Regions from separate parts of the Paraburkholderia sp. RL17-381-BIF-C genome, predicted to be linked through region 1. Evidence: riboswitches for the same ligand, from Rfam matches in the RefSeq annotation. Region 1 holds a riboswitch; each other region holds the start of a gene.
The links. Region 1 has a riboswitch for cobalamin ahead of P0D70_RS26320 (CbtB domain-containing protein). Riboswitches for the same ligand answer to the same signal wherever they lie in the genome.
Positions count from the first base shown of each region.

Region 2: another riboswitch for cobalamin. It lies ahead of cobA (uroporphyrinogen-III C-methyltransferase); the one in region 1 lies ahead of P0D70_RS26320 (CbtB domain-containing protein).
Region 3: another riboswitch for cobalamin. It lies ahead of cobG (precorrin-3B synthase); the one in region 1 lies ahead of P0D70_RS26320 (CbtB domain-containing protein).

Region 1 is NZ_JARESX010000052.1:38,471-49,044, forward strand. Features, by position in the region: gene P0D70_RS26280 (ATP-binding protein) at 1-441, opposite strand, end outside; gene P0D70_RS26285 (ATPase domain-containing protein) at 446-1,963, opposite strand; gene P0D70_RS26290 (LysR family transcriptional regulator) at 2,049-2,951, opposite strand; gene P0D70_RS26295 (alpha/beta hydrolase) at 3,138-4,214, shown strand; gene P0D70_RS26300 (MFS transporter) at 4,211-5,569, shown strand; gene P0D70_RS26305 (alpha/beta hydrolase) at 5,589-6,602, shown strand; gene P0D70_RS26310 (hypothetical protein) at 6,707-7,147, shown strand; gene P0D70_RS26315 (histidine phosphatase family protein) at 7,171-7,764, opposite strand; adenosylcobalamin (AdoCbl) riboswitch at 7,853-8,005, shown strand; gene P0D70_RS26320 (CbtB domain-containing protein) at 8,008-8,262, shown strand; gene P0D70_RS26325 (CbtA family protein) at 8,274-9,005, shown strand.
Region 2 is NZ_JARESX010000055.1:7,111-17,684, reverse strand. Features, by position in the region: gene P0D70_RS26805 (response regulator transcription factor) at 1-163, shown strand, start outside; gene P0D70_RS26800 (FecR family protein) at 160-1,611, shown strand; gene P0D70_RS26795 (CHASE2 domain-containing protein) at 1,678-4,170, shown strand; gene P0D70_RS26790 (DUF4136 domain-containing protein) at 4,167-4,811, shown strand; gene bluB (5,6-dimethylbenzimidazole synthase) at 4,822-5,481, opposite strand; gene P0D70_RS26780 (cobyrinic acid a,c-diamide synthase CobB) at 5,465-6,817, opposite strand; gene cobO (cob(I)yrinic acid a,c-diamide adenosyltransferase) at 6,821-7,423, opposite strand; gene P0D70_RS26770 (cobalamin biosynthesis protein) at 7,471-7,878, opposite strand; gene cobA (uroporphyrinogen-III C-methyltransferase) at 7,875-8,648, opposite strand; cobalamin riboswitch at 8,889-9,139, opposite strand; cobalamin riboswitch at 9,207-9,487, shown strand; gene cobW (cobalamin biosynthesis protein CobW) at 9,707-10,574, shown strand, end outside.
Region 3 is NZ_JARESX010000087.1:16,087-26,660, reverse strand. Features, by position in the region: gene cobJ (precorrin-3B C(17)-methyltransferase) at 1-1,738, opposite strand, end outside; gene P0D70_RS32045 (precorrin-2 C(20)-methyltransferase) at 1,735-2,466, opposite strand; gene P0D70_RS32040 (precorrin-8X methylmutase) at 2,467-3,093, opposite strand; gene cobG (precorrin-3B synthase) at 3,086-4,597, opposite strand; cobalamin riboswitch at 4,651-4,829, opposite strand; gene cbiE (precorrin-6y C5,15-methyltransferase (decarboxylating) subunit CbiE) at 4,914-6,158, shown strand; gene P0D70_RS32025 (cobalt-precorrin-5B (C(1))-methyltransferase) at 6,158-7,255, shown strand; gene P0D70_RS32020 (cobalt-precorrin-6A reductase) at 7,252-7,977, shown strand; gene cobM (precorrin-4 C(11)-methyltransferase) at 8,036-8,761, shown strand; gene metE (5-methyltetrahydropteroyltriglutamate--homocysteine S-methyltransferase) at 8,846-10,574, opposite strand, start outside.

The sequences.
Region 1 (10,574 bases):
CAACGCCTCCTGCGCCTGGATCCGTTCGGCCAGATGGCGGCGCGACTCGTATTGCCGCGCCCGTGCCCGCAATGACGACGCCACTGCGCGCCGCAGTGTTTCCGAGTTCAGCGGACGTTCGAGCACGACCACGTTGCCGAGCCGTTCCAGCACTTGCAGCCCGCGTTCTGAGCGATGCCCGACGCGTGAGGCGGCGAGCAGGGTGAACGGGAAGTCGGACCAGGCCGGCTGTTTTTCGAGCCAGTTGAACAGGCGCATGGCGTGGTCGCCCGCGAGCGCTTCTTCGGCGATCAACGCCGCGCCCGCGCCGGCGTCGAGCGCCTCGGTGAGCGCGTCGGCATCGCGGCATGCCATGCAGATGCGGTGGTCCTTTTGCAGTACTTCGGCGATCACATCGGCGTCGCGGCCAAACGGTGCCAGGATAAGGACGCGTTGCTCCATGAACTCACTTCCCGGGCGTTTCGATGACGCGGTTCGTTGCCCCGAGCAGGGCGGTACTGCCACGATAAGCCGGCAATCCGGACAGCACGCCTTCGAAGTCGCGCAGCGCCTCGCCGACTTCCACGCCGCCGCTACCGAGACGGAACTGGCGGATCGAGCGTTCGTGGGCGTTGGCGCGGCTCTTCACGGCAGTCACGGCGGTGAGCACTTCGCCGTGGTGCTCGAAATAGCGGAACAGCACGACCACGTCGCTCAGATAGCTGATGTCGATATCGTTCTGCACCTCGCCGATAATGCCGTGCTGCCCCAGCACGAGCATCGTGATGACGCCTTGCTGATTGAGATAGCCAAGCAGTTCGTGCATTTGCAGCAGCAGATAGCGCTCGCCGGGCATGGCCTGGAGATAGGCGTTCAGGCTGTCGATCGCAACGTACCGGACGCCTCTGTGTTCGACCGACTTGCGCACGTCGCTGGCGAACTCGCCCGGCGAGATTTCCGCCGGATCGATCTGGCGCAACGTCAACAAACCGCTCTCGACGTGCGGGGCGAGATACATGCCGAGCGCCGCACAGCGGATCATCAGCGTGGTCAGCGTTTCGTCGAATACGTAATAGACGCAACGTTCGCCGCGCTCGAGCGCCGCGATCAGGCACGACACCACCGTGGTGGTCTTGCCGACGCCCGAGGGGCCGATCAGCAGCGCGTTGGTGCCTGGGATCAGTCCGCCGCCAAGCAGCGCGTCGAGGCCTTGCGTTCCGGTGCTCACCACCTCGGCGTTGAACTCCGTGTGGTGCTCGGCGGCGACGAGGCGCGGATAGACATGGATGCCGCCGGTGTCGAGCGTAAAGTCGTGGTACCCCTCGCGAAACTTGATGCCGCGCATCTTGGCGACGCGCGCGCGGCGGCGATTGCCGCCATAGTCGTGTACCAGATTGTCGAGGCTGATCACGCCGTGCGCGATGCTGTGCAACTGCACGTCGCCCGGGTCGGACGTATTGTCGTCGAGTAGCAGCACCGTGCATTCGCGGGTGGCGAAATAGCGCTTGAGCGCCAGAATCTGTCGCCGGTAACGCAGCGGGTTCTGCGACAGCAGACGCAACTCGGAGAGGCTGTCGAGCACGATGCGCGCGGGTTTGAGTTCGTCGACCTGCTGGATCACGTTGCGCACGGTTTCGCCGAGTTCCACTTCGGCCGGGTGCAATACGGTCTGCTCGTACTGGGGGTCGAGGCCTTCGTCGGAGAGCAGTTCCAGCACCGTGAACCGGCTGATGTCCCAGCCGTGACTGTCGGCCACCGCGATCAATTCGGAGCGGGTTTCGGAGAGGGTGATGTACAAACCTCCCTGACCTTCTTCTACACCCTTGAGTAAGAACTGCAAGGCCAGGGTAGTTTTACCTGTTCCGGGCGCGCCCTCCACCAGGTACATGCGGTGCGCTGTCAGACCGCCTCCGAGGATGTCGTCGATTCCATCGATTCCGGATGACAGGCGGGCCGGTGTGTTGGCGACGTGTCTGTTTGACATGGCGTGGCGTTTCGCGTGAATGAGTGGCTGATCATTTCCAGCCGGTACGCCGAGAATGCAATTTGCGTGCCCGTCGACGCCGGCCTTACGCGCCGGCGCGTGCCATCACCAGTTGAATGAAGCGCGTGGCAGCGCTGTTATGCAATGCCGCCGGATAGGCCAGATGCAACGGCGCGCTCAGTTTCGACGGATTCGCGAGCGTGCAATACACGGTGCCTACCGGGTCGTAACGTTGCATGGAAGCAGGCACCAGCGTCACGCCGAGACCCGCGGCAACGAGGTTGATGCCTGACAGCATGCGCGGCACTTCACGCGCGATCCGCGGGACGAAACCCGCTTGCCGGCAGGCCGCGAGGATGTCGGCATACATGCCGGGCGCGCCCGGGCGGCGGACCAGAATGAAATCTTCGTGCGCCAGCGCCTTCAGCGACACGCGCGGCTGCTTCTTGCCCTTGAGCAAGGGATGGCCGACCGGCAACACCACGACCATCGGCTCGTCGAGGAGCAACTCGAAGGCTACGCCCTCGCGCGCTTCGACGGGCTTGCGCAGAAACGCCGCCTGAATCTGCCCCGCAGCCAGGCGCTCGATGATCTCCGCCGCATTGAGTTCGGCAAGCTCCACGGCGACTTCGGGACACACCTTGCGAAACGCGCGGATCGCCTCGGTCGTGAACGGATGAAACGCCGCGGAACTCGTCAACCCGATCGACATCGTGCCGAGTTCGCCGCGCGCAATCCGGCTCGCCTTGTCCACCGACTGCTGCAGGTTCTGCAGCAAGCGTTGCGCGTCTTCCGCAAAGGCCTGCCCGGCCGGTGTCAGGGTGACGCCTCGTGGCATGCGCACGAAGAGTTCGAAGCCGATCTCTTCTTCGAGCGTTCGGATCTGCTGCGAGAGCGGGGGCTGCTGCATGGCAAGGCGCTCAGCCGCACGCGTGAACTGGCCTTCTTCAGCGACTGCCAGGAAGTAACGCAGATGCCGCAATTCCATGGTGTTTCGTCTCCCGGCTGCATTCGAACGCCTGCCCACTGCCATATTCATAAAATATGGGTTGTGCGTAAAACAGGTATTTTACATTTGCCACAGCCGACCCTACGATCGTAGTCGAGTTTTTCAACGACAGATTTGACGATGCACCGCGTTCAAGACAGTGCACGGTAATCAGGAGCAAGCTACATGACGGTCAATCTCTCACGACGTTTCGGTATGCGCTGCGCGTTGACAGGCGCTGCACTGCTGATGACGCTCGCGCAACCCGCGCTCGCGGTCCATCCTTACGAGCCGCATATGAAGCCGGTGGCGACAATCTCGGATACGCGCTTCACGCTCGACACGCCGCAAGGGCACGCGGAATTTCCGCTGTATCTGTCGAAGGACTGGCGTGTCGCGCAACCGCAGGTGACGCGAGCGGTGATCGTGATTCACGGCAAACTGCGCAATGCGGACGTGTACTTTCGCACCGCGCAGAACGCCCGCGATGCCGCGCATGCAGACCCCGACGCCACGTTGCTGATCGCGCCGCAATTCCTCGCCACGCTCGATACGCGCGTTCACGACGAACCTGCCGATTTGCTGCGCTGGACAGGCGACGCCTGGATGGGCGGCGAGGCGGCTCGCGCGCCGCTGCCCATCAGTTCCTACGAGGTGCTGGACGCGATCGTCGCGCGGCTCGCCGATCGCAAGCTGTTTCCCAATTTACGGCACGTGGTGTTCGCCGGGCATTCGGGTGGTGGACAAGTCGTGCAGCGCTACGCTGTCGCGGGGCACAACATCGCTGCGCTGACTGGCGAGGGTATCGATGTGCGCTACGTGGTGGCAAGTCCTTCAACCTATGCGTATTTCGACGCGCAACGGCCCAACGCGCAAGGCGTGGCTGCGCCGTTCGATGCCGCGCAATGCCCCGACTTCAATCAGTGGAAATACGGCATGGACAACCGGCCGCCGTATCTCGACAACCGTACACCCGCGCAACTCGAAGCGGCCTATGCGGCGCGGCGGATCGACTACCTCGTCGGCGGCGCGGACGATGATCCGCAGCAGAGCGCGCTCGACAAGACCTGCGCGGCCGAAGCGCAAGGGCCACAGCGCGTCGCGCGTGCGCAGGCGTACTACCGCTATATCCAGTCGCGCCACCCGGACGGCTTGAAGCAGAGCTTTCACATCGTGCCCGGCGTGGGGCACGACGGTTCGCGCATGCTGACCTCGGTGTGCGCGCTGGCGGCGATGTTCGACACTCAGGGATGCGAACAATGAGCGAAGCGACCTTCAATCAGCGTGAAGGTGGGGCGTCCGGCGCCGGGGCCTCGAACGCATTGAGTCCCGCGATGGTGCGGCGCGCGATCTTCGCCTCCGTACTCGGCAACGGGCTCGAGTGGTTCGACTTTCTGATTTACGGCTACTTCGCGAAGATCATCGCGCAAGTGTTCTTTCCCGGCGGTAGTGGTTTCGTCTCGATCATGCTGACGCTTGCCACGTTCGCGGTCGGTTTCATCGTGCGGCCGATCGGCGGCATTCTGCTAGGCATTTATGCGGACCGGGCAGGGCGCCGTAAAGCGCTGTCGCTGCTGATCATTTCGATGGCGGCCAGCACGTTGCTAATGGGCCTCACGCCGGGTTATGCGCGCATCGGCGTCGCGGCGCCGATGCTGGTCGTGCTCGCTCGCCTGCTGCAAGGGCTCTCCGTGGGCGGACAATTCGCGACCGCATCGGCGATGTTGGTCGAGTATGCGCCGCCGCACAAGAAGATGTTCTATGGCAGCTTCAACATGTCGGCGCAGGCGTTTGCGCTGCTGTTGTCTTCCGGGGTCGGTTATCTGCTGACCACGCAGCTCACGCATGAGCAACTCGTGGCGTGGGGCTGGCGTCTGCCGTTTCTGTTTGGTGCGTTGGCCGGGCCGTTCGGGTTTTATATTCGCCATCGCGTGGCCGAGTCGCCGGAGTTCGAGCGCCTGCTCGACCACAAGGACAAGCCGCCGCGCGTCACGATCCGCCAGTTCTTCCGTGACAACGGCGATGCGGCGGTCTGCGCGATGGGCGTGATCATCATCGGCGCGGCGACCAATTACGTGTGGCACTCGTATCTGTCGGTGTATGTCGAGCGGCAATTGCATCTGCCGCTCTCTACCGCGTTGCTCGGCGCGTTCGTGTCGGGTGTGCTCAATCTGTTTCTGTTTCCGCTATCGGGCAAGCTCGCCGATCGTTATGGCGCGTACAAGCTGTTCTATCCGATCGTGATTGCGTGGATGGTTTGCGTGTACCCGCTTTATCACTTCGTCGTGACGAATCCGACGCCGGGGCATCTCTTCATCGCGCAGATGGTCGCGACGGTGTTTCTCGCCGCGATGTCCGGTGCGCATCCCGGCATGCTCGCCACCTTGTTTCCGGTGCGCAGCCGGTCGGCGGGCGTGGCGCTGTCGTACAACATTGCGGTGACGCTGTTCGGCGGCATGGCGCCGCTCACCATTACCGGCTTGACGCGCGTGACAGGCAGTAGTCTTACGCCCGCGTTTTACCTGATTTTTGCCGGTTTTGTGTCGCTCGCGATGGTGTACTCCACGCGTGCCGGACGTATGGCGGGTGACGCGGCGCCGAGGCCCGCCACTCATTGATCAACCACGAGCGTATTGCATGACCCAGTACTTGATGACAGACGACGAGCGAGCGCCGAATGAACGTCCGGTGGCGGTGGTCGCGAGCCGGCATCTGAGCGTCGCGACGAGAGCCGGCAGCGGCACTGTGCCCGTGTTCGCGAATGGCGACTGGCTGGCGCCGACGCGCGAAGTTCGACGCGCAGTGATTCTGATTCACGGCCGCCTGCGCAACGGCGACACTTACTTCGATCTCGCCGAGCGGTCGTGCGCACTTGCCGGCGGCAGCGCGGCCGATACGCTGCTGATCGTGCCGCAGTTTCTCGCGACCGCGGATGTCGAAGCGCATGCGTTGCCGCCGTCCACGTTGCATTGGGACTGGACGAGCTGGATGGGCGGCGAAAACGCCGAAGGTCCCGCGCCGATCAGTTCATTCGATGTACTCGACGCCATTGTGCACACGCTCGCATCACGCGAGCAGTTCGCGTCGCTCGCCGAGGTGGTGGTCGCCGGGCACTCGGGCGGCGGGCAGGTCGTGCAGCGCTATGCGGTGGTCGCGCGCAGCGAGGCACCGCTCACCGCACGCGGCATTGTGCTGCGCTACGTGGTGGCGAATCCTTCGTCGTATGTGTATTTCGATGCGCTGCGGCCTACAGCCTCTAGCGAGTTCGCGGAGTTCGATAGGGCGATGTGCCCGTCGTTCAATCGCTGGAAGTACGGGCTCGAAGATTTGCCGGCTTACGCGCGCGAGTCCGGCGACGCTGGTTCCGCGGCGGCGCTCGAAGCGCGCTACGCGCAACGCGACGTCACCGTGCTGCTCGGCGGCGCGGATTGCGATCCGCAGCATCCGGCGCTCGACCGTTCATGCGCCGCGCAAACGCAAGGAAGCCACCGTCTCGGGCGAGGACTCGCTTATGCGCGTTATATGGCGGCGCGGCATGCGGAAGGATTGGCGACGCATCGGACATTCGTGATCGATGGTGTCGGGCACGATGCCAAAGGGATTTTCTCTTCGCCTCAAGGACTGGCTGCTTTGTTCGGCGCGGGTCTGTGATGCGCGTTGCGCGAGAGCGTGCGTGAGGCGCTCGGCGCGCATGGGCACGAAGCGTGCTACTTCGCTTCATGTTACCTGTGAGCCACTTAGAGCACCGCGCCGACATGAACAGAACCCGATTGCTTGCCTCCGCGCTTGCCGCTGCATCATTCGGCGCGTTGCTGCCGTGCAGCGCCAATGCCGACGACGCGCCTAGCCCCTGTGCATCACTGAAACGCATCGTAGCGGCGGCGCCTGGCGGCCTCGCGTCGTTGACGCCGGACGATGGCAAAGGCGTCGCGCAACCCTACGGCGACGACGCGCAATGTTCGGCGAGCCACGGCAGCTATCAATGCACGTGGACGCCGCATCACGACGCCGGTTCAAATGCGGACGCGCTGCAAGCGGTCGCGGCGGACGTCGCGTCGTGTTTGCCCGACGCGACACACGACCAGAATTCGCCGGGACGGCAGCACTTTTATCTCGGCGCGAAGGGCAAGCGGACCGACATTACCGTAACGCCGACGGGTTCGAACAAGTTGCGCCTGGTGGTGTCGGGCAAGTGAATCGGGCTGCGGCGTGAAAGCGGCTAATGCGTCGCCGGCCACCACGACCAGCCGCGTGATGAGCGCCGCAACTCGATCATCGAAAGCGGTGCGATTTCAATGCGCGAAAACACCACGGGCGATGCCCCCAGCGCATACACGATCGCTGCTCTGAGAAGCGGCGCGTGCGTGACGGCGACCACGTTGCACATATCGGCCGATGCAAGGTCGGGCGTGCCGCCTAGCGCAGCGAGCCATTCTCCTACCCGCTTTACGAGCTGACTGAACGACTCGCCGCCGTGCGGCGCGGCGTCGGGATCGCGTGTCCATGCGGCGAGATCTTGCGGCGCTTCGGCTTCGAGATCGGCAAGCCGCCGCCCTCGCCAATTGCCATAGTTCATGTCCGCCAGCGCGACATCGACCGACGCGGCCAGGCCGAGGGCCGCCGCCGTTTCTTGCGCGCAGACGGAAGGGCTCACATAGGCTGACGCGCTTTCCGCGATCGCCAGCCGTGTGTTCGTGGCGTGGGCGCGGGCTTCTGCGATAGCGCGGGCGTCGAGCGGGTCATCGGCGGGGAAACGGCCTGCACGTTGGGCTGCGGTCGATGCGTGGCTGATAAGTAATAGCCGTATGTCCACTCTGTTCATTTCCTGTGAGGCTGCGCCGAAACTTGGCGTTGGCGGAAAGGGTGCGTCCGCTTTGCGTTGCCGGGTGCCGGAGTTTAGCGCGTAGAATAGCCGGACTGCGAAGCACGGAAGCCGGTGAAAACCCGGCGCGGTCGCGCCACTGTAATCGGCAGCACATGCCGAAAGCCAGACCTGAGCTTCGCATCATTCCTCTGCAACGACTATCGGGGCGCGTAACCCCAGGAGATGTCCATCATGACAGCTGTTTTCGATCCCGCTTCGCAGCCTGCTTCTCAGGCCGCTTCTCAGCCCGCTTCTCAGCCCGTTTTTGAACCCACGCCGATTCCGCTGCGCGAGTTGCTGCCGTGGGTCGTGTTCGGGGGGCTGCTGCTGTTGCTTGCGCTTTACTTCGTGGGAGCGGAACAGGGTGCCACATCGCTGGTGCCCGGCATGTACGTGCATGAGTTCGTGCACGACGGTCGCCATCTGCTCGGCTTTCCCTGCCACTAACGGAGTCGGACATGGTCGGTAAATTGTTGGTGCGCGGGATGCTGGCAGGCATCGCCGCGGGACTGCTCACGTTCGGCTTCGCCCGGGTCGCGGGCGAGCCGCAAGTCAATCAGGCGATCTCATTCGAAGAAAGGGCGGATGCCGCGAAAGACGAGGCGCCCGAACCCGCGATGGTGAGCCGCGAGACGCAACAAGGACTCGGCCTGTTGACCGGGGTGGTGGTGTACGGCGCGGCGTTTGGCGGGTTGTTCTCGTTGGTGTTCGCTTACGCGTATGGGCGCGCGGGGGGATTGAGCGCACGCGCGTTGTCCGCGTGGCTGGCGCTCGGTGCGTTCATTGTGCTGGCGGTCGTTCCCAACCTGAAGTATCCGGCGAACCCGCCTGCGGTCGGCGACCCGGAGACGATCGGGACGCGCACGGGCCTGTTCTTTCTGATGATTGCGATCTCGCTGGCCGCGATGGTGTTTTCGCTCAAGGTGCGGCGCCGTGTGGGCGCGAAACTCGGCGCGTGGAATGGCTCGATCGTGGCGGGGTTGGTGTTTGTCGTGATTATCGCGGCGGTACAACTGTCGATGCCGACTTTCAATGAAGTGCCGGAGGGTTTTCCGGCGGCGCTGCTGTGGAAGTTCCGTGTGGCGGCGCTGGGTATGCAGGCGATCATGTGGACGACGATTGGACTGCTGTTCGGCGCGCTCGTTGAGCGCGGCGCGTTTATGCGGTTGGGCGGTCGGCCGGCGGTGTAGTCGGCTTGATGGTTGGTGGAGGCGATGGGCGCAACCGCCTCGGTGGTTGTGCCCGGCGTTCTCTGCCTGGCTCGTCGCTGTTTGCGCGCAGGGGTCGAGAAGGTTTGTGCGTCAAGGAGTTGGGGCTGTTGTGGGGTGGTTATCCACAGGCTTGAGCACAGAATCTGTGGATAAAGTTCCAGCAGTGAGACGTCCCAGCTTCGCGGCCCGGTCGTCGGGGGCAAAGCAGAGCAATCCTATGCCCGCGCCAATCCAGCCGGTTTGTCGGGCAAAGCCGTTGTTGTTCAGGTCGAAATAAGTCGCGCTGGTGTTCGGGGGGCAGGTTTATTCCTGAGCCGGTCAGGTCAAGAACTAATGGGCTGGTTGAGTCCAACGGAGGGCCGTCGTATTTGCCCAGGGCGCCGCCACCTGCGCCTGAACCGGGCCAACGCATCGGCGACACTCGCAATTACCGCTCCAATGGTATTCAGCACGTCCGCGACAGTACTTGCCAGGTTCAGACCACTTGCGCTTAGCCGATTCGAGCCCGCCCGCATGGGCGCGGGAATGCGGTCGAACGCGATCGCCGAGGAACCGACAGGCGGAGCCCATCGAATGCGGGGTACCGGACTTTAGCTACTGGCTCGCGCTAACCCCACGCGTCTTGCTGGAAGGTGTGCGGGTATTCGCTGACTGGAGGTCAAACTGATTACCCACCGCTACTGCTGACCGAAGTACCGATGCAAGGCACTGCCCCCTCTCATCGACAAACCGCCCCGCATTTCAAATGTGAGATAGCCCTACGACGCAAGGTGAAAGAATACGGCTTTGACGCATAGCTAAGCGAGCAAATGACATTCAGTGAGGAAAGCAAATCAGAGAACGGTTCCACTCGAACGCCTTTGCGCCTATTTATCCTGCCTATTCTCGTGTGGTTCACCGGAGTAGTGCTGTCCGTCAACTGCCACGTTGGCGTGTGGGTAATCCGGGACGTGTATCTAGGCGATTTCTCGGTGGTGCTTGGTCTGCTTTGGGCCTACACATTCAAGAGACTTCGCGAGCCGCTGAGAAACATCGCTGCTCACATCACAGTAACTTCGGTAGCCATGGGACTGCTTGTGTGTGCCGCCGTATGGCAATGCATATTGGCCCTGCCACGCTTCACCGCGCAGTCTTCACGAACTTTCGATGTCACATACGAGCGAATCGGCGGCAGGAAGGGATGCCGGTTTGGCGTTGAGTTTAGGGATGATTTCATCCGGGACACAATCAGGGTATGCGGACCGGCCTCGAATATTCCGGGCAATCGAGCCTACGGCCGGCTTCGTGTCCATGAGGCGACTGGCCCATGGGGCGTTTATATCCTGAAGTTGGTGGCTATCAAGGAAAATCGGACCTAGAGCCCTATGCGTCAACTGGCAAAGAAGTGACATGTCCCTGTCGGGGCGAAACGTATTCGCGAGTGATGCTAATCGCTACCGAGGTTCGTGGTGCGAGGGACTACGCTGTACCTCCATTCGTCTTGCGTTCGCCATTTCACTAATTGCAGTTCGCGGTATCTGACGGTTGTCGTTATAAATTCCTACGCCT
Region 2 (10,574 bases), on a different contig from region 1:
CATGGACACGCACGTATCGATGCTGCGCAGCAAGCTCGGTTTGCGCCCGGAGCACGGTTACCGTCTGACGCCGATTTACGGCTATGGCTACCGGCTGGAGCGGATCGAATCCGCCGCGTCCTCGGCCGCGCTCGGCCAACGCCCTGAAGCGGGGGGCGCGTGACGTTGTCCGCCGGTGTGGCGCCGCGCGGCAGCGCGGTTTCGCCGGGCCGCCGCGGTGGCGCGTTGCTCGCGGCCGCCGGCGTGCTCGCGATGGCCTGCTTCGCGCCGGCATCATCGGTTGCGCAGTCGATGCGTGCGCCGAAGCCGCGTGCGAAAGCCGCGGCGCCCGTGTACCTGTCGTATGTGACGCACGAGGGCGACACGCTGTACGACATCGCGGGCCACTATCTGCGCGATCCGAACGATTGGGCTGTGTTGAGCCGCGTGAATCATGTGCCCGCGCCGCGCCGCATGCCGGCCGGCGTCGTGTTGCGCCTGCCTGCCGACAAGCTCAAACAGGAACAGGAATCGGCCCGCGTGATCGCGACGAGCGGCCCGGTCGAGCATGCGTTCGGCAAGAATCCCTACGTGCCGCTCACGCAAGGCGCGACGCTGGGCGAGGGCGATCGCATCCGCACCGGCGAAAACGGTTTTGTGTCGCTGGAATTGCCCGACGGGTCGCATGTCACGGTAGCGCAGAACGGCCTGCTGGATGTCAGCACGCTACGGCGCACCACGCTGACCGGCGCCAGCGATCGCGTGCTCGAATTGCGCAGCGGCGAAGTCGAGAGCCAGGTCACGCATGCGACGAAAAAAGACGACCGCTTCCAGATCCGCTCGCCGTCCGTCGTGGCCGGCGTGCGCGGAACGCGCTTCAAGGTCGCCTACAATGGCGACGCGCGAATCACCGCAGTGGAAGTGCTGGACGGAGCGGTCGGCGTCGACCCTGCCGCGCTCGGCGGGCGCGTTCCGCCGCCGCCGGGCGTGCCGCTGCAGGCTTCCGCGCAGCTCGTGAAGGCGCGCTTCGGCAGCGTGACGCGGGCAGGCGAGACGATCGGCGGGCCGGTCGAACTGCTGCCCGCGCCCGCGCTCGCGCAGCCGGGCAAACTGCAGGACGGCAAGACGGTCGTGTTCGACCTCGTTCCGGCCGAGCACGCCGTGGCGTATCGCGTGCAGATCGCACGCGACGCCGACCAGCTCGACCTGATCCGCGATCTGCGCGCGAGCGGGCCGCACGCGGATTTCGGCGACCTGCCCGACGGCACCTATTTCGTGCGCATCGCCGCGATCGACGGCAACGGACTCGAAGGACTGCCGCAGGTGTATGCGTTCGAGCGCCGTCAGCTCGGGCTGGCCGCCTCGGCCGGCCAGCGCGCCGGCAGCCGCGACTATGAGTTCCGCTGGTTCGTGAGCCGCGCCACGGTCGAGACGCGCTTCCGTTTCGTGCTGGCGACGACGGCCGATCTGCGGCATCCGCTCGTGGACCGCACCGATTTGTCCGGCGGCCAACTGGTCGTGAGCGATCTGCCGGCTGGCGATTACTATTGGACGATCGTCGCCGAGCAGTTCGAGAACGGCCGCCTCTACGAAAAGAGCAGCGCCGTGCGCTCGTTTACGCTTGCGCGCTGACGCTGATAGATTCACGGGGCTGAGCGATTCATCAGCCCGCTTCCTGGCTTCGAACCGAACAACGCTTTGCCGACCACTCCTACGCGCCTGAGCCTCGATCTGCGCGCCCGTCTCGGACGGCGCGCCGGCCGCCGCTTCCTGATCGAATGGGCGGGCATCGGCTGCCTCGGCGTCGTGGTGATTCTGCTCAGTTCGCTCGGCCGTCTGAGCGCGAGCGTCGATCATCTGGTCTATGACCGCTTTCTGAGCCTGCGCGCACAGCCTGTGCTGCGCGATATCGTGGTGCTCGAAATCGACAACGCGAGCATCGCGCAACTGGGCCGCTGGCCGTGGCCGCGCAGTGTCCATGCGAAGCTGCTCGAACAGATCGCGAAAGCGAATCCCGCCGCGGTGATCTACGACGTGCTGTTCACCGAGCCCAATGCGCAAGACGCCGAACTGGCCCGCGCTATCGCGCTGAGTCCGACGTATTTGCCGGTGCTGCTCGGCGCGCCCGACAGCGCCGGGCGCCGCACCGTGGTCGAGCCGGTGGCGCCGCTCGCGCATGCGGCGGCGGGGGTCGGTCATATCAATCTCGAAGTCGACAGCGACGGCATTGTGCGCAGCGTCGCGCGATACGAGGGCGACGCCGATTCGCGCTGGCCGCAATTGATGCTGCCGGTCGCCCAGGCCGTCGAGCATGGCGTGCTGCACCTGAATGGCGGACAGCCCGCTCGTGTTTCGGTCGCGGCCTCACCCGACAACGGCGACGACGGCCGTTTCCTCATCCCGTTCGGTCCGAACGCCCAGAACTATCCGAAGCTGAGTTTTGCCCGCGTGCTCGCCGGCGACGTGTCGCCGGAGCAGTTGCGCGGCCGCATCGTGCTGATCGGCGTGACCGCGTCCGGTTTGTACGACCGCTTTGCGACGCCGGTGTCCGGCGAGCTCGGGCCGCTGCCCGGCGTGTATATCCATGCCAACGTGCTCGACACGCTGCTGACCGGCCGCGAGATCGAGCCGGCCGCGCGTTGGGCGCTATTCGCGGTGTCGCTCGTGCCGCTCGCCGCGCTGCTGGCCGGTTTTCTGGTGTTGTCGCCGCGCCGTTCGCTGCTGCTGACCGCCGCCCTGTGCCTGCTCGCGGCGTCCGGCAGCGCCGCCTTGCTCTACGGCGCGCGGCTCTGGATGTCGCCGGTGCCGGCGATCGTCGGCGTGGTGGTCGTCTATCCGATCTGGAACTGGCGGCGCCTTGAAATGACCATGGCCTATCTGCGCGAAGAACTGCAGCGTCTCGCCGACGAACCCCATCTGCTGCCGGAAACGCCGCAGCGCCGCCGCGAGTTCGGCGGCGACGTGCTGGAGCAGCACATGGCGCTGATGGCGCAGGCCGCGCAGCGTGTGCAGGACATGAAGCGCTTCGTGTGGGACAGCCTCGACAGCATGCCGGAGCCGATCCTCGTCAGCGACGTGCGCGGCGTCGTGCTGATCGCGAACCATGCCGCCAAGGCGCATTTCGCGCGTCTCGCCGCGCCACTGCCCGAAGGCCGCCCGATGCAGGCCGTGCTGGGCGGCCTGACGCTCGTGAAGACGATCGACAGCGACGCAGCGTCGGATGCCGAAAACAATCTGTTCGCGCGCGCGCACTGGCCGGCGCCGCTCGATCCGGCGCGCCATGAATTCGCCGCGCTGATGGCGCACGGCGTGGAAGTGCGCGACGCGCGCGAGCGCGACCATTTGCTGCGTTACGCGAACTGTACTAACGAGCAGGGCGAGACCACCGGCTGGATTGCGGGTCTCGTCGACGTGTCGGCCCTGCATGCGGCCGAGCGTCAACGGGAAGACGCGCTGCGGCTCCTGTCGCACGACATGCGCTCGCCGCAGGCGTCGATTCTCGCGCTGGTGGAGATCGAACGCGCCCGTAGCGAGCCGGTGCTCGCGCGCGGTTTGCTGGAACGCATCGAGCGCTACGCGCAGCGCGCGCTCACGCTGGCCGACGACTTCGTGCAACTGGCGCGCGCCGAATCGCAAACCTATGTGCTGGAACCGGTGAATCTAAACGAGTTGCTGATCGACGCCAGCGACGAAGTCTGGCCGCAGGCGCACGCCAAGCGTATTACGTTGCTCACCGAAACCGCCGCGGCCGACGGGACCGGCGCCGATGACGACGACCACTGGATCTGCGCCGACCGTTCGTTGATGACGCGCGCGCTCGTCAACATTCTGAACAACGCGGTCAAATACAGTCCGCCGGATACGCGGATCGTATGCAGCGTGGCGAGCCCGACACCGAAGGCGGTGCCGGGTGCGGCGAGGCGCGTGTCGTGCACGATTCGCGACCAGGGCTACGGCATTCCGAAGGAACAGCAGGCGGGCCTGTTCGAGCGCTTCCGGCGCTTTCACGAAGCCGAGCGCCCGGAAGTGGGCGGCGCGGGGCTCGGCATGGCCTTCGTCAAGACGGTCGTCACGCGCCACGGCGGCGATGTCGAGGTGGCGAGCGAACCCGGTCAGGGCACGGCGTTCACGATCCGTCTGCCGGTGCTCGAAGACGCGCAATCCGGCGCTTTCCTCACGCCGCGCACGTGACGTATGACTATGCACCTTATCGAAGCGAGAAGATCGTGAAAGCCATCCTGTTCTGTGCCGCGCTGGCCGCGGCGAGTCTGACCGGTTGCACCGGCCTGAGCGCCGACGTGCATACCGCCGACACCTCGAACGCCGCCGCCGCGTTGCAAGGCGAACGGACCTATGCGATCACGCGCATGCCGTCGCAAGAGGCCGGCGCGGATCATCCGCGCTTCGAACGCTTGCTGGCGGATGAACTGGCAAAGCAGGGCTTCGTTGAAATGGCGGATCGATCCGCGCGTTATCTGCTCTCGATTGCTTACGACACGCGGCCGGCGACGATCGGCGTCAGTGAAAAAGGCTGCGCGCCGGGCGCCTGCGAACGAGCGCCCTATGCACCGTTCTCGCTGTTCGGCGGCCCTGTCTATCGGCACGCGCTGACGCTGCGGTTTTTCGAGCGCGCGAGCGGGCGGGAGGTCTATAAAGTCAGCGCGTCGAGCAGCGATCGCGACGCGGATCCGCTGCATGCCATGCCGGCGCTCGTCAAAAGCGCGCTGGCCAGGTTCCCCTTCGACGCGCCGCGCGACTGGCGCGTGAAACTGCGTGCTGACGAGACGAGCGGCGTGCCGACGGTGATGTCGGTGAAGCCGCTGCAACCGTAGTGCGCCACGATCACTCCGGCGCGTCGCGGTCTTGCGGCCAGCGGTTTTCGAAGACACAGTCGGCGAGCGGCAGGCGGCTCGCCCAGCGTTCGGTTTCCAGCATCGGCTCGTTGTAAAACTGGTCGACGTGACCCAAGCACAGAATCGCCACGGGCCGCGCGCCCTCCGGCATGTGCAGTAGCTGGCGAACCGCGTCGACATCGAACAGCGACACCCAGCCCATTCCCAGACCTTCCGCGCGGGCCGCGAGCCACATGTTCTGGATCGCACACGCCACCGACGCGAGGTCCATTTCCGGCAAGGTGCGGCGGCCGAAGATATGGCGCTCGCGCCCGTCCATCAGCGCCATCACCAGTAGTTCGCCGCAATCCAGCATGCCTTCCACTTTCAGCTTCATGAACGCTTCGCGGCGTTGGCCGAGCGCGTCGGCGGTGGCGAGGCGTTCGGTTTCCACCGTGTCATGCAAGGCCGTGCGCAGCGCCGGATCGGTGATTCGCGCGATCCGCCACGGCTGCATGAAGCCGACGCTCGGCGCGTGATGTGCCGCGTCGAGCAGGCGCTGCAGCACGGCGGGGTCGACCGGATCGCGCACGAAATGGCGCATGTCGCGGCGTTCGTAAATGGCGCGGTAGACAGCGTCGCGCTCGAAATCGTCAAAAGGCTTCGCCATGGAACAGGGCGGCCGCGAAGGCCGGGTTGGAGGGCCAATAAGCGTGCATGTAGCTCGCCACGATCGAACCTGCGCGGTAGACGGCCTCACCGGGCGCGTCGCCTTGCGGCCGGATCGCCGAACACAGAGGCGTGAGCGAGGTGTCGAGCTTCGAGTAGTGAAACGTGTGGCCGGTCATCGGCCCGTGCTGGCTGTCGATCCGTTGCATGCCGAGCGCGGTGAAGCGCGTTTGCATCGTCGCGTGGCCGGGCAGCAGACCGAGCATCGGCGTGCTGACGCCTTGCGTGTCGGTGAGGCGGTCAAGCAGATAGAGCATGCCGCCGCATTCGGCAACGAGCGGCTTGCCCGCGGCCGCGTGCGCGCGAATGCTCGCGGCGCTGCGCGTGCTGGCCGCCAGCGTTGCCGCGTGCAGCTCCGGGTAGCCGCCGGGCAGGTACAGCGCGTCCGCGTGTTCGAGCAGTGGCTGGTCGGCGAGCGGCGAGAAGTAGTCGATCCGCGCGCCGAGCGCTTCCAGCAGCGCGACGTTGGCCGGATAGATGAACGAGAATGCGGCGTCGCGCGCGACGGCAATCGTCTTGCCCTCCAGCAGACGCGGCAGCACGTCCGGCACGGGCGCGCCGAACTCGACCGGCGGCGGCAGTTCGCACAGCGCGGTGCGGCCGAGCGTATCGGCGGCGTGATCCAGGCGCGCGTTGAGATCGTCGATTTCGTCCGCCTGGTGCAAGCCGAGATGACGGTCGGGTAAGGCGATTTCATCGCTGGCGGCAATGTGCCCGCACCAGCGCAGACCTGGCGGCAACGCTTCTTCGAGCATCTGCGCGTGTCGCGCGGAGCCGACGCGATTGGCGAGCACGCCGTAAAACGGCACTTGCGGCCGGAATTGCGCGAGGCCGAAGGCCACCGCGCCGAAGGTCTGCGCCATTGCCTTCGCCGAAATCACCGCAAGCACGGGCACGCCGAACGTGGTGGCGAGATCGGCGCTGCTCGGCGTGCCGTCGAACAAACCCATCACGCCTTCGATCAGGATCAGGTCGGCTTCGGCGGCCGCTTGCGCGAGCAGGCTGCGGCAGGCGGCTTCGCCCACCATCCACAGATCGAGCGAGAGGACGGGCGCGCCGCTTGCGCGCGCCAGAATCATCGGATCGAGAAAATCCGGTCCGGTCTTGAAGACGCGCACGCGTCGCCCCAGCCGCCGATGGTAGCGCGCCAGACCCGCGGTGATCGTGGTCTTGCCTTGACCCGACGCGGGCGCGCTGATGAAGAGAGCGGGGCATGCCCCGGAGCACGTCTCTTTTGAAGACGCGCCAGCGGAGGTGCCCTCGGAGGACGCGGACATCGCTCAGAACTCCACGCCGCGCTGCGCTTTCACACCCTGCTCGCGATACGGATGCTTGACGATGCGCATTTCGGTGACGAGGTCGGCGGCTTCGATCAACGCGTCCGGCGCGTGGCGGCCGGTCACTACCACGTGCAGCATCGGCGCGCGCGCGTTCAGCACCGCGAGCACTTCGTCGAGCGGCAGGTACTCGTACTTGAGCACCGTGTTCAGCTCGTCGAGGATCACCATCTGATACTCGCCGCTTTCGATCATGCGGCGCGCTTCGTCCCAGCCCTTGCGCGCGGTCGCGATATCGGCGTCGCGGTTCTGCGTGTTCCAGGTGTAGCCGTCGCCCATCGTGACGAAATCGCAGTTCGCGATCGCGCCGAGAAAGTCGCGCTCCGACGTGTGCAGCGCGCCCTTGATGAACTGCACGACGCCAAGGCGCATGCCGTGGCCCAACACCCGCACGGCCATGCCGAATGCGGCGGTGGTTTTGCCCTTGCCGGTGCCGGTGTTGACGATCAGCAGGCCTTTTTCGACGGTGGCGTTGGCCTGTTTCTTCTCGTGGCCTTCGCGTCGGCGCTCGGTCATGCGTTGATGCGATTCGGGATCGGTCTTCATTGCAGGTTCTGTTCCTGAGTGTCGTTGTTTGGATGTTCGCGTTGGGCTTAGGTCGTGGTCGAGGCGATCGCCACGGTGACGCCGGCATGGACGGTCTTGCGCACGAGGAGCCGTGCTCGAGGCGCTGCGGACGTGGTGGATTCACCGAGTCCGTCCGTCGCGGCAAGCAGCGCGCACGGCTCGCACACGCCATCCACGCCGAGGTGCTCACGCGCTGCCGCCGAAGGCTCCCCCACGGGCATCGCAGCGATCCGTTCACGGCTGAAGAACGTCAGCCGCAGCGCATGACGCGCGCAGAATTCGAGCAGGCCGGCTTCGTGGGCTTTGGTATCGATGGACGCTACGGTGCCGATTTCATCGAACGCATGCGCGCCGAGCGCGGCACGCACCGCCGCGTCGATCTGTTCGGCCGAACTGTGCGCACGGCAACCAATGCCCACGCTCAGCGTCTTCATTGTGTAGCCGCGCCGTCTGCGCAAGGCGCTTCGTCATCGGCCCGCGCCGCTGCGCGCGCCAGCGCGAGCGACGCCACACCGCCGATCACCACGATCGCGGGCGAGCCGAGTCCGGCACGCGCGACGGTGTCGGCGAACTCGCCGAGCCGCGCGAGCGCATGGCGTTGCTCCGGACGGGTGGCCGATTCGATCGCCGCGCATGGCGTGTCGGCGCTCATGCCGGCCGCGAGCAACGCGTCGACGATATCGTGCAGCCGCCGCATGCCCATATAGATCACGAGGGTCATGCGCGTGGCGACGAGCGCGGCCCAGTCGGGTTCGCCGCTGCCCGCGCCGTGCCCGGTGACGAATACCACGCCTTGCGCGTGATCGCGGTGCGTGACGGGAATGCCGATGGCCGCGGGCGCGGCGATGCCCGCCGTAATGCCGTTGATGACTTCCACCTCGACGCCCGCCGCATGCAGCGCCTGCTGTTCTTCGCCGCCCCGGCCGAACACGAACGGATCGCCGCCTTTCAGGCGCGCGACGCTGCGCCCGGCCCGCACGTGTTCGAGCAACTGCGCGACGATGCCGGCCTGCGGCGTGGACGGATGGCCGCCGCGTTTGCCGACGTAGACGACCTGCGCGTCGGCGCGCGCGAACTGCAGCACGTCGGGATTCACCAGGTCGTCGACCAGCACCACATCGGCTTGGGCCAATGCGCGGGTCGCCTTGAGGGTCATGAGTTCGACGTCGCCGGGGCCGGCGCCGATCAGCCAGGCGCGGGTCATCGCGACATGCATGGCGAGCGCCATGTCGTGACGGGCGGAAAGGGGCGAAGCGCGCAGGCGCGCCGGATGACGGACTTTGGGGGCATGCAGTGCTACGGATTCAGGCACGGCGAAACGCGCGGCTCGCCACGGTCCCTTTGGGAACGGATCGACGAACGGATGCGCCACGTCGTGCTTCAGCGCCTTCACATCCGTCCCTCGCGGATTCCGGCGGCCGGCGGCGTGATGTTGCCCTGAGGTTCGCCGCCTCCGCGTCTGGCCGGTATCCGGGCTGGCGGCCTCATGCGCTTTGCCTTCCCGTCCGCATTCGTTGGAATGTCATGGACAGTGGCATCGAAAAAACGCATGCGCGGCGCGGGATGAAAGACATCGCGCCGCAGGTCGCTTACCGTTGCGGGGACAGCACAGGTTGAGCGCGTAAAGCGCGGCCTGTTTCCCGTTTAACTGCACACGCGAATGCATGTGCGGGCACCAAACGCGCGCATACGATAGCACATGGCGTCCCGCCCGATAAGCGCTTGCGGCTTGCGTTTCCTTGACGGCACCGGGCCGCGGGCCTACACTCGCACGCACTTTGGTGCTCGTGTGCGCGCTCGTGCGCATGCAGTTAAACGGGAAACAGGGTGCCCGCCTGCCATGGATCGGGTCAACCTGTGCTGCCCCCGCAACGGTAAGCGAAATGTGGTGCTGCGGTAAGTTCTTTAGCGCCACGGAGCCGGCTTCGATGTCCACGCGCAAGGCCGCGTCGGCATATCACCACTGGGCGAGAAATCACTCGCCCGGGAAGGGGAAGCGGCGCTTTCGCCAGCCCGGATACCGGCCAGAATACGAAGGGCGAACGCCGCGGGGATGCGGCGGTGCGTTCATGCTCTCATTCCCGCTTCCTGTTTTTCTGTTGTCGCGGCAACCCGTCGTTCGTCCCCGTGTTGTGTTGTCGTCCTGGCTCGCTGGGCTTACGCGCCGCTTACCCGGCTACCCGGCCGATGCACGCAGACGCGCAGACAGACACACAAAAACACGCCGGCGTGCACGTGCAACTCCTACGGATGGACCTCACGATGCAAACTCAAATGCGCAAGATCCCCGTCACCATCGTCACGGGCTTTCTCGGCAGCGGCAAGACCACGCTGCTGCGGCACATTCTTCAGCATGCGGGCGGCAAGCGCATCGCGGTGATCGTCAACGAGTTCGGCGAACTCGGTATCGACGGGGAAATTCTCAAGGGTTGCGGAATCGGTTGCGATGAAAACGGCGTCGAAACCGAAGGCCAATTGTATGAACTCGCCAACGGGTGCCTGTGCTGCACAGTGCAGGAAGAGTTCTTTCCGGTGATGGAAAAACTCGTCGAGCGCCGCGATCAGATCGATCACGTGCTGATCGAGACGTCGGGTCTCGCGTTGCCCAAGCCGCTGGTGCAGGCGTTCAACTGGCCGCAGATCAAGAACAGCTTTACCGTGGATGCCGTGGTCACCGTGGTGGACGGTCCGGCTGCGGCAAGCGGTCAGTTCGCCGACAACCCCGTCGCCGTGGATGCGCAGCGCAAGGCCGATCCGAATCTCGACCACGAATCGCCGTTGCACGAACTGTTCGAAGATCAGTTGTCCGCCGCCGATCTGGTGATTCTGAACAAGACCGATTTGCTCGACGACGCGCAGCAAAACGCGGTCGAGCTGGTGATTCGCGAAGAGATTCCGCCGCAAGTGAAGATCGTGCGCGCGCAGATGGGCCGGCTCGATCTGCATACGTTACTGGGGCTCGAAGCCGCTTCGGAAGACACGATCCACCTACGCCACGATCACCACGGTTCCGCCGAAGACGCCGACCACCATCACGACGAATTCGATTCGGTGGTCGTGCAGGCGAATGCGCTCTCGCGCGAAGCAGTGATCGCCGCGCTGCAAGGGCTCGTCGAAACGAATACGATCT
Region 3 (10,574 bases), on a different contig from region 1:
ACTCATACCAGCGCGGCGTATAAACCCACTCGCCGCCTTCGTCCGCGTTGCCGAACCTGCGTGTCGTGGACGACCCCACGATTACCATCGTGCGCATATCCACATCAGACGAACGCAGTTCGCCCAGCGTGATCGTCCTCAGCGTGCTACCAGGCCGACCAATGTCCCGGCCGAGCACTACATGCGTTTGCGCACCCCGATATTCCCGCACGATGTCCAGCGCTTTATCCAGTTGCCAGGGCCGTGCGCGCGAGATCGGGTTGTAGAACGCCATCACCAGGTCCGCTTCGGCCGCGTGCCTAAGGCGCTTTTCGATGATCGCCCAGGGCTTCAGGTTGTCGGACAGCGACAGCATGCAGAAGTCGTGGCCCAACGGCGCACCGGCTTGTGCCGCCGTTGCCATCGCCGCCGATACGCCCGGCACGATCGATAGCTCGACCGCCGCCCAGTCCGTGTTCTGCGAGGCCTCTAACACTTCTAGCACCGCCGCGGCCATCGCGAATACGCCGGGGTCGCCCGAGGACACCATCACCACTGCGCGTCCTTCGCTCGCCAACTCGAAGGCATGTCGCGCGCGCTGCAGTTCCTCTCGGTTGTCCGTGCCATGCACGCGTTGGTCGGCGCGCAACGGGCCGGCCATTTTCACGTAGGTGTCGTAGCCGAGGATATCGGTGGCTTCATTGAGCGCCGTGCGCGCGGCGGGCACCATCAGGTCGGCGCTGCCGGGGCCGAGGCCGATCACGGTCAGGCGGCCACGCACGCGGCCGATCGTGTCCGGATCGATGGCGAGCGGCGCCAACGCAAGCGCCACGCCTGCCGTCGAATCGTTGTGCAGCGTTTCGTAGGGAATGCGCAGCGCGGCATGCAGCAGGTTGCCCGGCGGTTCGCCATCTTCGGGACGCGTCAGCGCGAAGCGCAACGGCACATTCAGGTTCGCCGCGGCCTCGGCCAGCGCCGGATCGCCCATGCACTCAGACGAGGCTAGTAACGCCGCGAGGGACAGCGGCGCGAGACCGTGCGTATCGAGTGCCTCCTGCACGCGGGCCACAATCCCGGCACTGGCACTGGCATCCGCACCCGCACCCGCGTCCGCACCCGCACCCATGACCGCCGCGACCACACTTCGCGGATGAATCACCAACTCATCCTCGCGCCCGTCCCACGCACGCGGCGTCACGCGAATCGCGAGGCGCGCCGAGTCGGAGCGGGGCAGTTGCGCGTCATCGAGCCACGGCGCGTCGCCTTCGATACGCGTGCTTTCGCCAGCCAGCAGATCCGACACGAAGCGTTTGCCTTGCCCGACGTCGGCGAGCGTATAGCCATCAGGCGGATTGAGCACGCAGGTGCCAAAACGCAATTCGCCGCTCGTCGTGATGGCAGGCGGCACGGCCAACATCGCGGCCATCTCGCGCGCCATCACGTTGACGCCGGCGAGACCGCCGAGCAGCGGGACGACCGCGCTGCCGTCTTCGGCAACGGCCAGCACCGGCGGCTCGACGCCCTTGTTCGCCAACAACGGCGCGACGCAGCGAATCACGATACCCGCCGCGCACAACGCGACGATCGGCGTGCCGCGCGCATACAGTTCCCGCAAATGCGCGCCGAGTTCGCTGTAAGCCACGTCCGCCTCGACACGTCCGCGCAAGCCGTGCACCCGGCTATCCGCATACAGCGCCTGAATGCGTCGCGCTGTCGCCAACGCGCCCGCGCCGAGAATCACGATCGCGGGCGCGTTCATCCTTGCCATTTTTCCCCCGGCACCACGAGCAGCGAAAAATACGGCGACGCCATCGGATCCACGTCGGCGAGCGCAACGATGCGTTGATTGCCCATCGTCGCGCGTTCGACGTAGAGCGCGCGGTCCGCGAGGCCGAGTTCGCCCAGCACGCGCCGCACCTTGTCGAAGTTGCGGCCGAGTTTCATCACGACGGCGGCGTCGGCATCGGCCAGACGCCGGCGCAACTCGTCTTCGGGCAGCACGCCCGAGAGCACCGACAAACTCTGATTGCGGTACACGAGCGGCGAACCGAGCACCGCCGCGCCGCCGAGCATCGAGCACACGCCGGGCACGACTTCGCTCTCGTAGCGCGCCGCGAGCCGGTCGTGCAAATACATGTACGAGCCGTAGAAGAACGGATCGCCTTCGCAGATCACGGCGACGTCACGACCCGCGTCGAGATGCGCGGCGACGATTTCGGCGGCGGTGTCGTAGAAATCGGCGATGATCGCTTCGTAGGAAAGCGGCGGTTCGAGCGCTTCCGTGGTGACGGGATAAACCAGCGGCAGATGCTGCTGCGCGTCGTGTAAATGCGCTTCGATAATGCTGAACGCGTTGCCTTTCTTCCCCTTCGCGACGAAGTACGCGACCACCGGCGCCGCCTTCAGCAAACGCAGTGCTTTCAGCGTGATGAGTTCCGGGTCGCCGGGGCCGACGCCAAGTCCGAACAAACGTCCTTGCACGGTCATTTATTCGACCTCCGTTGCCAGCGCGTTCACGGCGGCCGCCGCCATGGCGCTGCCGCCGCGACGGCCGTGCACGATCACATAGGGCACACCGCGACTGTTTTCCGCGAGCATGGCTTTCGATTCGGCCGCGCCGACAAAGCCCACCGGGAAGCCGAGGATCACGGCAGGCCGGGGCGCGCCCGCGTCGAGCATATCGAGCAGATGAAACAGCGCGGTCGGCGCATTGCCGATCACGACGACGCTACCCGCCAGATGCGGCCGCCACAATTCGAGCGCGGCCGCGGAGCGGGTATTGCCGAGTTCGCGTGCGAGCGACGGCACGTCCGAGTGCGTGAGCGTGCAGATGACTTCGTTGTTCGCCGGCAGCCGCGCGCGCGTGATGCCTTGCGCGACCATGCCGGCATCGCACAGGATCGGCGCGCCTTGCGCGAGCGCCGCACGGCCCGCCGTGCCCGCGCCTGCGGAAAACTCCAGATCGTCGATCACATCGACCATGCCGCACGCGTGGATCACACGCACCGCGAGTTTTTCGAGGTCGGCGGGAATGCGCGACAAGTCGGCCTCCGCGCGGATCGTCGCGAAGGATTGGCGGTAGATCTCCTGACCGTCGCGAATGTAATCAAGCATCGGTGTTACTCCGGGCCAGGCGTTCGAACATGTCGGCGGCCTGGTCGATCGTCAGTTGGCGCGCGACGCACTGGCCGAAACCGGGCCGTCCGTCGCGTCGATAAAGGTCGTAGAGGCCGGGCGCCGCCGCTAGCAGCGTATATGGCGCGCAATGCGCGGCGGCGCACGAGCGGGAACAGCCGCTCAGATGCACGTCGACGCCGTCAGGCAGGCGGGCGGCGAGGCGCAGCGCGTCGGCCTTGGTGTCGGCGAGGCTCTTCGCACAGCCGCTCGATCCGGCGCAGGCAATCAGGCGCGTGATGGCTTGCGCGGGATCGGTGGCGAGGCCGAGCGTGGTCAAGCCGGATAGCACAGCGGGAACCGCGTGCGTTGCGATGTCGGGCAGCAGCACGCTTTGCCAGGGGGTGAAACGCAGTGTGCCGTTACCGTGCTGCTGGGACAGCGCGGCGAGGGCGCGCAAGGTGCCGGCGTCGAGGCGTCCGAGCGTTGGCTGGCCGCCTACGTGCGAGGCCCCGGGCCTCCGTTGAGGGTGGACGCCGAGGCGCAGGCTCGCATCGGCGGGCGCGGCTCGACGCCAGTGGGCCAGCGACGCGTCTCGCGTCAGCGGAAAATGGACGTACCGTTGAGCGTGATGCAAGAGCGCGTCGGCGCAATGGCCGGCTAGCAGGTGACGCATGCGCGTGGCGTCGGCGGGGGCGAGCTCGAGGAAGGTGAGCAGCAGCGCGCGCACCAGAGCGGGGACCTGTGAAGGCAGAACCGCGGCCAGTGCAGCCGTGCTGTGCGCACCGGGTTTTGCAGCAAGATCCGGCGAACCGGTATCGTCGTGCTGCGTTGGCGAGCCCGCGCACGCACTCGCGGGCGGACAACCCGCCAGCCCGAATACGAATCGCACGCCGTCAGACTCCTGCGACGCCGCCAGCCAGACATCGTGCGGATGATCCACTCTCGCGAGCCGTTCACCGCCGTCCAGCAGCAGCGCGAATTTCGGCGACAGCGCCGCGAAACGGGTTTCGCTTTGCAGCATCGAAAGCAGATCGGCGCACAGCGGGCGCGTGTCGAACAGGGCTGACGGATCGCGTCCGGCAGCGGGGCTGATCATCACGTTGCGCACGTCGTCGGCGGCGATTGCCGCTGGTGTGTCCGGTGCCTTCGCCGCGCCGCTCGACGGCCTCGGCCCGAGCCCGGCAGCCACGAGCGCCGCAATCAACGCCGCTTCGTCACCCGGCTTGACCCCACGCACCTGCAGATTTGCCCGATTGGTCAGCTCGATTGCCCCGGCAGCGTAGCGTGCGCAGGCATCCGCGATCGCGCGCGCCTGCGCCGCGCTCAACTCGCCGCCAGGCAGTTTGATGCGGCAAAGCCCGCCGTCGCGGGCGGCCACGATGCGCAGCAGCCCCGGACACGCCGAGGGCCGCGGCGTCGCGGCCGCGTCGGAGACAATGGTGGAAGGCGAAGCATGATTCAAGACGGACACCGGTTTAGCGTCGCGCGACGGCCCGAGCATGCCGTGAAGCGGGCATCGCTGCGGCATCGGTACACCCCGCCCGATGTTGGCTGGCACGAACAGTCTCGCCGGCAGGTCTCCTGGCTGGCAGGTCATGGTCCGCCGCTGCCTTCCCGGTCGAACCAGTGGCGTGGAGCGCAGGCGGACTCGCTGCATACAGTTGCGGGGGCAGCCACAGTGGCACTGTGTTCCCTCTTCGGCCCCGAAGGGCACCGGCGGCTGTATTATGCCTTTTTTCGAACAGCACAACGAGGCTGGGCGCTTTGATCGGCGCGGTACAGCGGACTATTTGAAGACACAGAATGAGGATGGGTGCATGCCGGCGTGGCTGACGGTGGTGGGCATAGGCGACGACGGTTTCGCCGGTTTGGGAAGGCCCGCGCGGCGTGCTTTGCTGGAAGCGTCGGTGGTGTACGGCGGCGAACGTCATCTGGCGATGCTGCCCGCGCGGCTCGCCGCGCGCCGTGCCGCGTGGCCGCGTCCGTTCGATCTCGCGCCTTTGCTGGCTGAGCGTGGCGGCGCAGTGTGCGTGCTGGCGAGCGGCGACCCGATGCTGTTCGGTGTGGGCGCGACGCTCGCGCGACAGTTGCCGGCAGGAGAGTTGCGCGTGCTGCCCGCGCCGTCATCGTTGTCGCTGGCCGCTGCGCGCCTCGGCTGGCCGTTGCAGGACGTCGCGACGGTGTCGCTGGTGGGCCGGCCGTTGGCGACGTTGAACGCGCATCTGCACGATGGCGCGCGCGTGTTCGTGCTGAGCGCGGACGGTCGCACGCCCGCCGCGCTCGCGGAGTTGCTCAACGCGCGCGGTTTCGGTGCGACCCGTATGAGCGTGCTGGAACACCTGGGCGGCGAGTTGGAGCGGCGCATCGACGGCCGTGCGGATCAATGGCCGGCGGGCGAGGTGGCCGCGCTGAATCTGATCGCACTCGACTGCCGTGCCACCGAGGGCGCGCCGCGTTTGCCGCTGACCTGCGGTTTGCCCGACGACGCTTTTCGCCACGACGGCCAGTTGACCAAGCGCGATGTGCGCGCGATCACGCTCGCGCGTCTCGCGCCGGCGCCCGGCGAATTGCTGTGGGACGTGGGCGCGGGCAGCGGCTCGATCGGCATTGAATGGATGCGCGCGCATCCGACGTGCCGGGCGATCGCAATTGAAGGGCATGCGGAGCGTCAGCGCTTCATCGAACATAATCGCGATGCGTTGGGCGTGCCAACCCTGCAACTCGTCGCGGGCCGCGCGCCTGCCGCGTTGCAAGGGCTGCCGGCGCCGGATGCGGTGTTCATCGGCGGCGGTGCGACGGTGCCGGGTGTGCTCGAAGCGTGCTGGGTCAGTCTGCGTGAGGGCGGCCGGCTGGTCGCCAACGCGGTCACGTTGCAAGGCGAAGCGGCGCTGGCGGCATGGCGCGAGCGGCACGGCGGCACGTTGACGCGGATCGCGCTCGCGGACGCGCAACCGCTCGGCGGGTTCGATACGTGGCGGCAGGCGCTGCCAATCACGCTGCTGGATGTGACCAAGCCGGCCGGAGGTGCTGTGAGGAACCCCGACTCACCCCAAGAACCCTGATGCGCGAAGAAACGCCCGAACAACCCGCGCCGCTGCGTAGCGGCTACACGACCGGCAGTTGCGCCACCGCGACGTCGCTGGCGGCGGCGCGTCTGCTGCTCGCGGGCGTGGCCAGCGACGTCGCGGAGATCGTATTGCCCAAGGGCCAGCATGTGCCGATGCCGCTGGTGTTCTGCCGCCTGATCGACGATGGCGCCGGCGGCGCCGAAGCCGGCACCATCAAGGACGCCGGCGACGATCCCGACGTGACGCATGGTGCGCTCGTATTCGCGCGCGTGCGCCTCGTCGCCACGCCGGGCGTGACGTTTCGCGCGGGGCCGGGCGTCGGCACGGTGACGCGTGCGGGACTGACGCTGCCGGTTGGCGAACCGGCGATCAACCCCGTGCCGCGCAGAATGATGACCGAGCATCTGGCCGAACTCGCGGCGGAGCATGCCTATAGCGGCGGCTTCGAGGTGACGATCGGCGTGGAAGGCGGCGAAGCGCTCGCGCTGAAAACGATGAACCCGCGTCTCGGCATTCTCGGCGGTCTGTCGATCCTCGGCACCACCGGCATCGTGCGGCCGTTTTCGTGCTCGGCGTATATCGCGTCGATCCATCAGGGCATCGATGTCGCGCGCGCCAACGGCTACACGCATCTCGCCGCCTGCACCGGCAACGCCAGTGAGGACGCGATGCGCGCGCACTACGGTCTGCCGGATATCGCGCTGATCGAAATGGGCGACTTCGTCGGTGCGGTGCTCAAGCATATGAAGCGCGCGCCGGTCGAGCGTCTGAGCGTGTGCGGCGGCTTCGGCAAACTCAGCAAGCTGGCGGCGGGGCATCTCGATCTGCATAGCCGTCATTCGAGCATCGATCTTGAACGGCTCGCGCAGTGGGCGGCCGAACACGGCGCCGACGCCGCGCTTCAGGCGGCGATTCGCGCGGCCAATACGAGCCAGCAGGCGGTTGCATTGGCGCGTGAGCAGCAGGTGCCGCTCGGCGATATCGTCTGCCGGCATGCGCTGGCCGTGGCGCGCGATATCGTGCCGCCGCAGGTCCACGTGGAAATGTTCGCGATCGACCGCCAGGGCAACCTGATCGGAGCCGCGCAATGAAGCGGATTCTGCTGCTCGGCGGCACCGGCGACGCATTGCGGATCGCTCGCGAACTCAACGATCCCGTCCACGTGTACAGTCTCGCCGGCCTTGGCAAGGTGCCGGGCGATCTCTCGTGCTCGGTGCGCGTGGGCGGTTTCGGCGGCAGCGAGGGCCTGGCGCGTTACATCGACAGTGAGGGCATTGGCCTCGTGATCGACGCGACGCATCCGTATGCCGCGCAAATCAGCGCGAATGCGGCACAGGCGAGCCGCGTCGCGCGTGTGCCGTATTGGGCGCTGCGCCGTCCGGCCTGGCAGCCGCAAGCCGGCGACGATTGGCGCATGGTCGGTGACTGGGGCGCGCTCGCGGATGCGCTTGCGCCGTTCAGGAAGCCGTTCTTCTCGCTCGGCCGCGAACCGCTTGCGCATCTCGACGAGATTCCCCCGCAGCAGTTCTGGACCGTGCGTTGCCTCGATTCGCACGAGGACACGGCGCGTGCGCGGATCATCGCGGCGCGCGGCCCATTCACGCTCGAAGGCGAACGCGCGCTGTTCGCCCTGCAAGCCTTCGACGTGGTGGTGAGTAAAAACAGCGGCGGCAACGCGACCGAGGCAAAACTCGAAGTCGCGCGTGAGCGGGGTCTGCCGGTCGTGATGTTGCGCCGGCCCGAGTTGCCGGCGGCGGATCGGGAGTTCGAGCGCATAGCCGACCTGCTCGAAGCGCTGCAAGCGGCGCATTGAGCTTCCGCCTGAATCGCGCATGCCTGCCATGCCGCGCTAACGAATCATGGAGTAATGAATGACGGTGTTTTTTATCGGCGCCGGTCCGGGCGACCCGGAACTGATCACGGTGAAAGGGCAGCGGCTCGTGCGCAGTTGCCCGGTGATCCTGTACGCGGGTTCCCTCGTGCCGGCCGCGGTGCTCGAAGGTCACGCGGCCGCTCAGGTCGTCAACACCGCCGAACTCGATCTCGATCAGATCGTCGCGCTGCTCGCGGCGGCGCACGCCAAAGGCCAGGACGTGGCGCGCGTGCATTCCGGCGATCCATCGCTGTACGGCGCGATCGGCGAACAGATTCGCCGCCTGCGCGAGTTGCATATCCCCTATGAGATCGTGCCGGGCGTGACCGCCACGGCCGCCTGCGCGGCGGCGCTGGGCTGCGAACTCACGCTGCCCGATGTTTCGCAGACGCTGATACTCACGCGCTTCGCGAACAAAACCAGCATGCCGGAAGGCGAACAGCTCGCTGACCTTGCGCGGCACCGCGCGACGATGGCGATTCATCTCGGCGTGCGGCATCTTGCGCGCATCGTCGATGAATTGCGGCCGCATTACGGCGGCGCGTGTCCGGTCGCGGTGATCTATCGCGCGAGCTGGCCGGACGAGGAGAAGATCACCGGCACGCTCGACGATATCGTCGGCAAAGTGCAGTCGAGTTCCATCGAGCGGACCGCGCTGATTCTGGTCGGCCAGGTGCTCGCCGCCGAAGGCTTCGCGGACTCGACGCTGTACGCGAAAGACTGAACCGGCAAACGTGGAAGCGCCCATTCGCGCGGCACGATACCGCGCGCGAATGGGCGTTCGACGCTAGTTCAACGACCGATCACATCACGCAGGCAATTCTTCCGGCTGCTTCGCCGCGAGCTTCGCGCGCAACGCCCTGGCGGCCCGCACCATATTCGCGAGCGCGGCTTCCGTTTCCGGCCAGCCGCGCGTCTTCAACCCGCAATCGGGATTGACCCACAGGCGCTCGGCCGGAATCACTTCGCATGCACGTTCCAGCAGACGTTGCATCGCGTCCGCACCCGGCACGCGCGGCGAGTGGATGTCGTAGACACCCGGGCCGATTTCGTTCGGATACGCGAAGGCGCCGAAGCCGTCGAGCAGTTCCATCGCCGAGCGCGAGGTCTCGATGGTGATCACGTCGGCGTCCATTGCGGCGATCGAGGGCAGAATGTCGTTGAACTCCGAATAGCACATGTGCGTATGAATCTGCGTCTGATCGGCGACGCCCGCCGCCGAAATGCGGAACACACGCGTGGCCCAGTCCAGATAAGCGGCCCAGTCGGCACGACGCAGCGGCAAGCCTTCGCGAAAAGCCGGTTCGTCGATCTGGATGATGCGAATGCCGGCCTTTTCCAGATCCACGACCTCGTCGCGGATCGCGAGCGCGAGTTGCAGCGCGGTGGTCGAGCGTGGCTGGTCGTCGCGCACGAACGACCATTGCAGCATCGTCACAGGGCCGGTCAGCATGCCTTTCATCAGGCGCTGCGTGAGTGATTGCGCGTAGCGCGTGGTCTCGACCGTCATCGGTTCGGGACGGTAGACGTCGCCGTAGATGATCGGCGGCTTTACGCAGCGAGAGCCGTAGCTCTGCACCCAGCCGTTTTCCGTGAACGCATAGCCCCACAACTGTTCGCCGAAATATTCGACCATATCGTTGCGCTCGGCTTCGCCGTGCACCAGCACGTCGAGGCCCAGTTCTTCCTGTTTGCGCACGGCGATCTCGATCTCGGCGCGCATGCGTTGCAGATAGTCGAGCGCGCGCAGTTCGCCGCGTTTGTAGGCGGCACGGGCCTGGCGGATCGTCGGCGTTTGCGGGAACGAGCCGATCGTGGTGGTCGGCAGGAGCGGCAGGCCGAGCGCTTCGCGCTGCACGCGGTTGCGTTCGGCGAACGGGCTTTGCCGTTGCGCCATCGCGCTGCTCACCGCGGCCACGCGTTTTTGCACGAGTGCGTTGACCACCGCGCTGGAGTGGCGGCGTCCTTCGAGCGCGCGGTCTGCGGCGGCGAGCGTGGCTTCGGCCGCGGCGGGATCGCGTAAGGCGAGGGCGAGCGTGGCGACTTCAGCGAGTTTTTCGGTGGCGAAGGCGAGCCACGGTTTTAGATCGGCGTCGAGTTTTTTCTCTGCGTCGAGCGAAACCGGCACATGCAGCAGCGAGCACGATGGCGCGATCCACAAGCGTTCGCCGAATTCCGCATGCAGGCTTTGCAACGATTCGACGATCTCGCCGAGATCCGCGCGCCAGATATTGCGGCCGTCGATCACACCGGCCGACAGCACCGCATGCGCGGGCAATGCCGCACGCCACGCGTCGAGCTGTTGCGGGGCGCGGACCAGGTCCAGATGCACGCCGCCAATAGGCAGCGCGGCCACCCGCGGCGCGTGTTCCGCAGCGCTTTCGAAGTACGTGGCGAGCAGCAGCTTCACGCCCGACGTGCCGAGCACGTCATACGCGGCGGAAAACGCTTCGAGCCATTGTGCGGGCAGATCGACGCACAGCGCCGGCTCGTCGATCTGCACCCACTCGATACCGCGCTGCTTGAGCTTGTCCAGC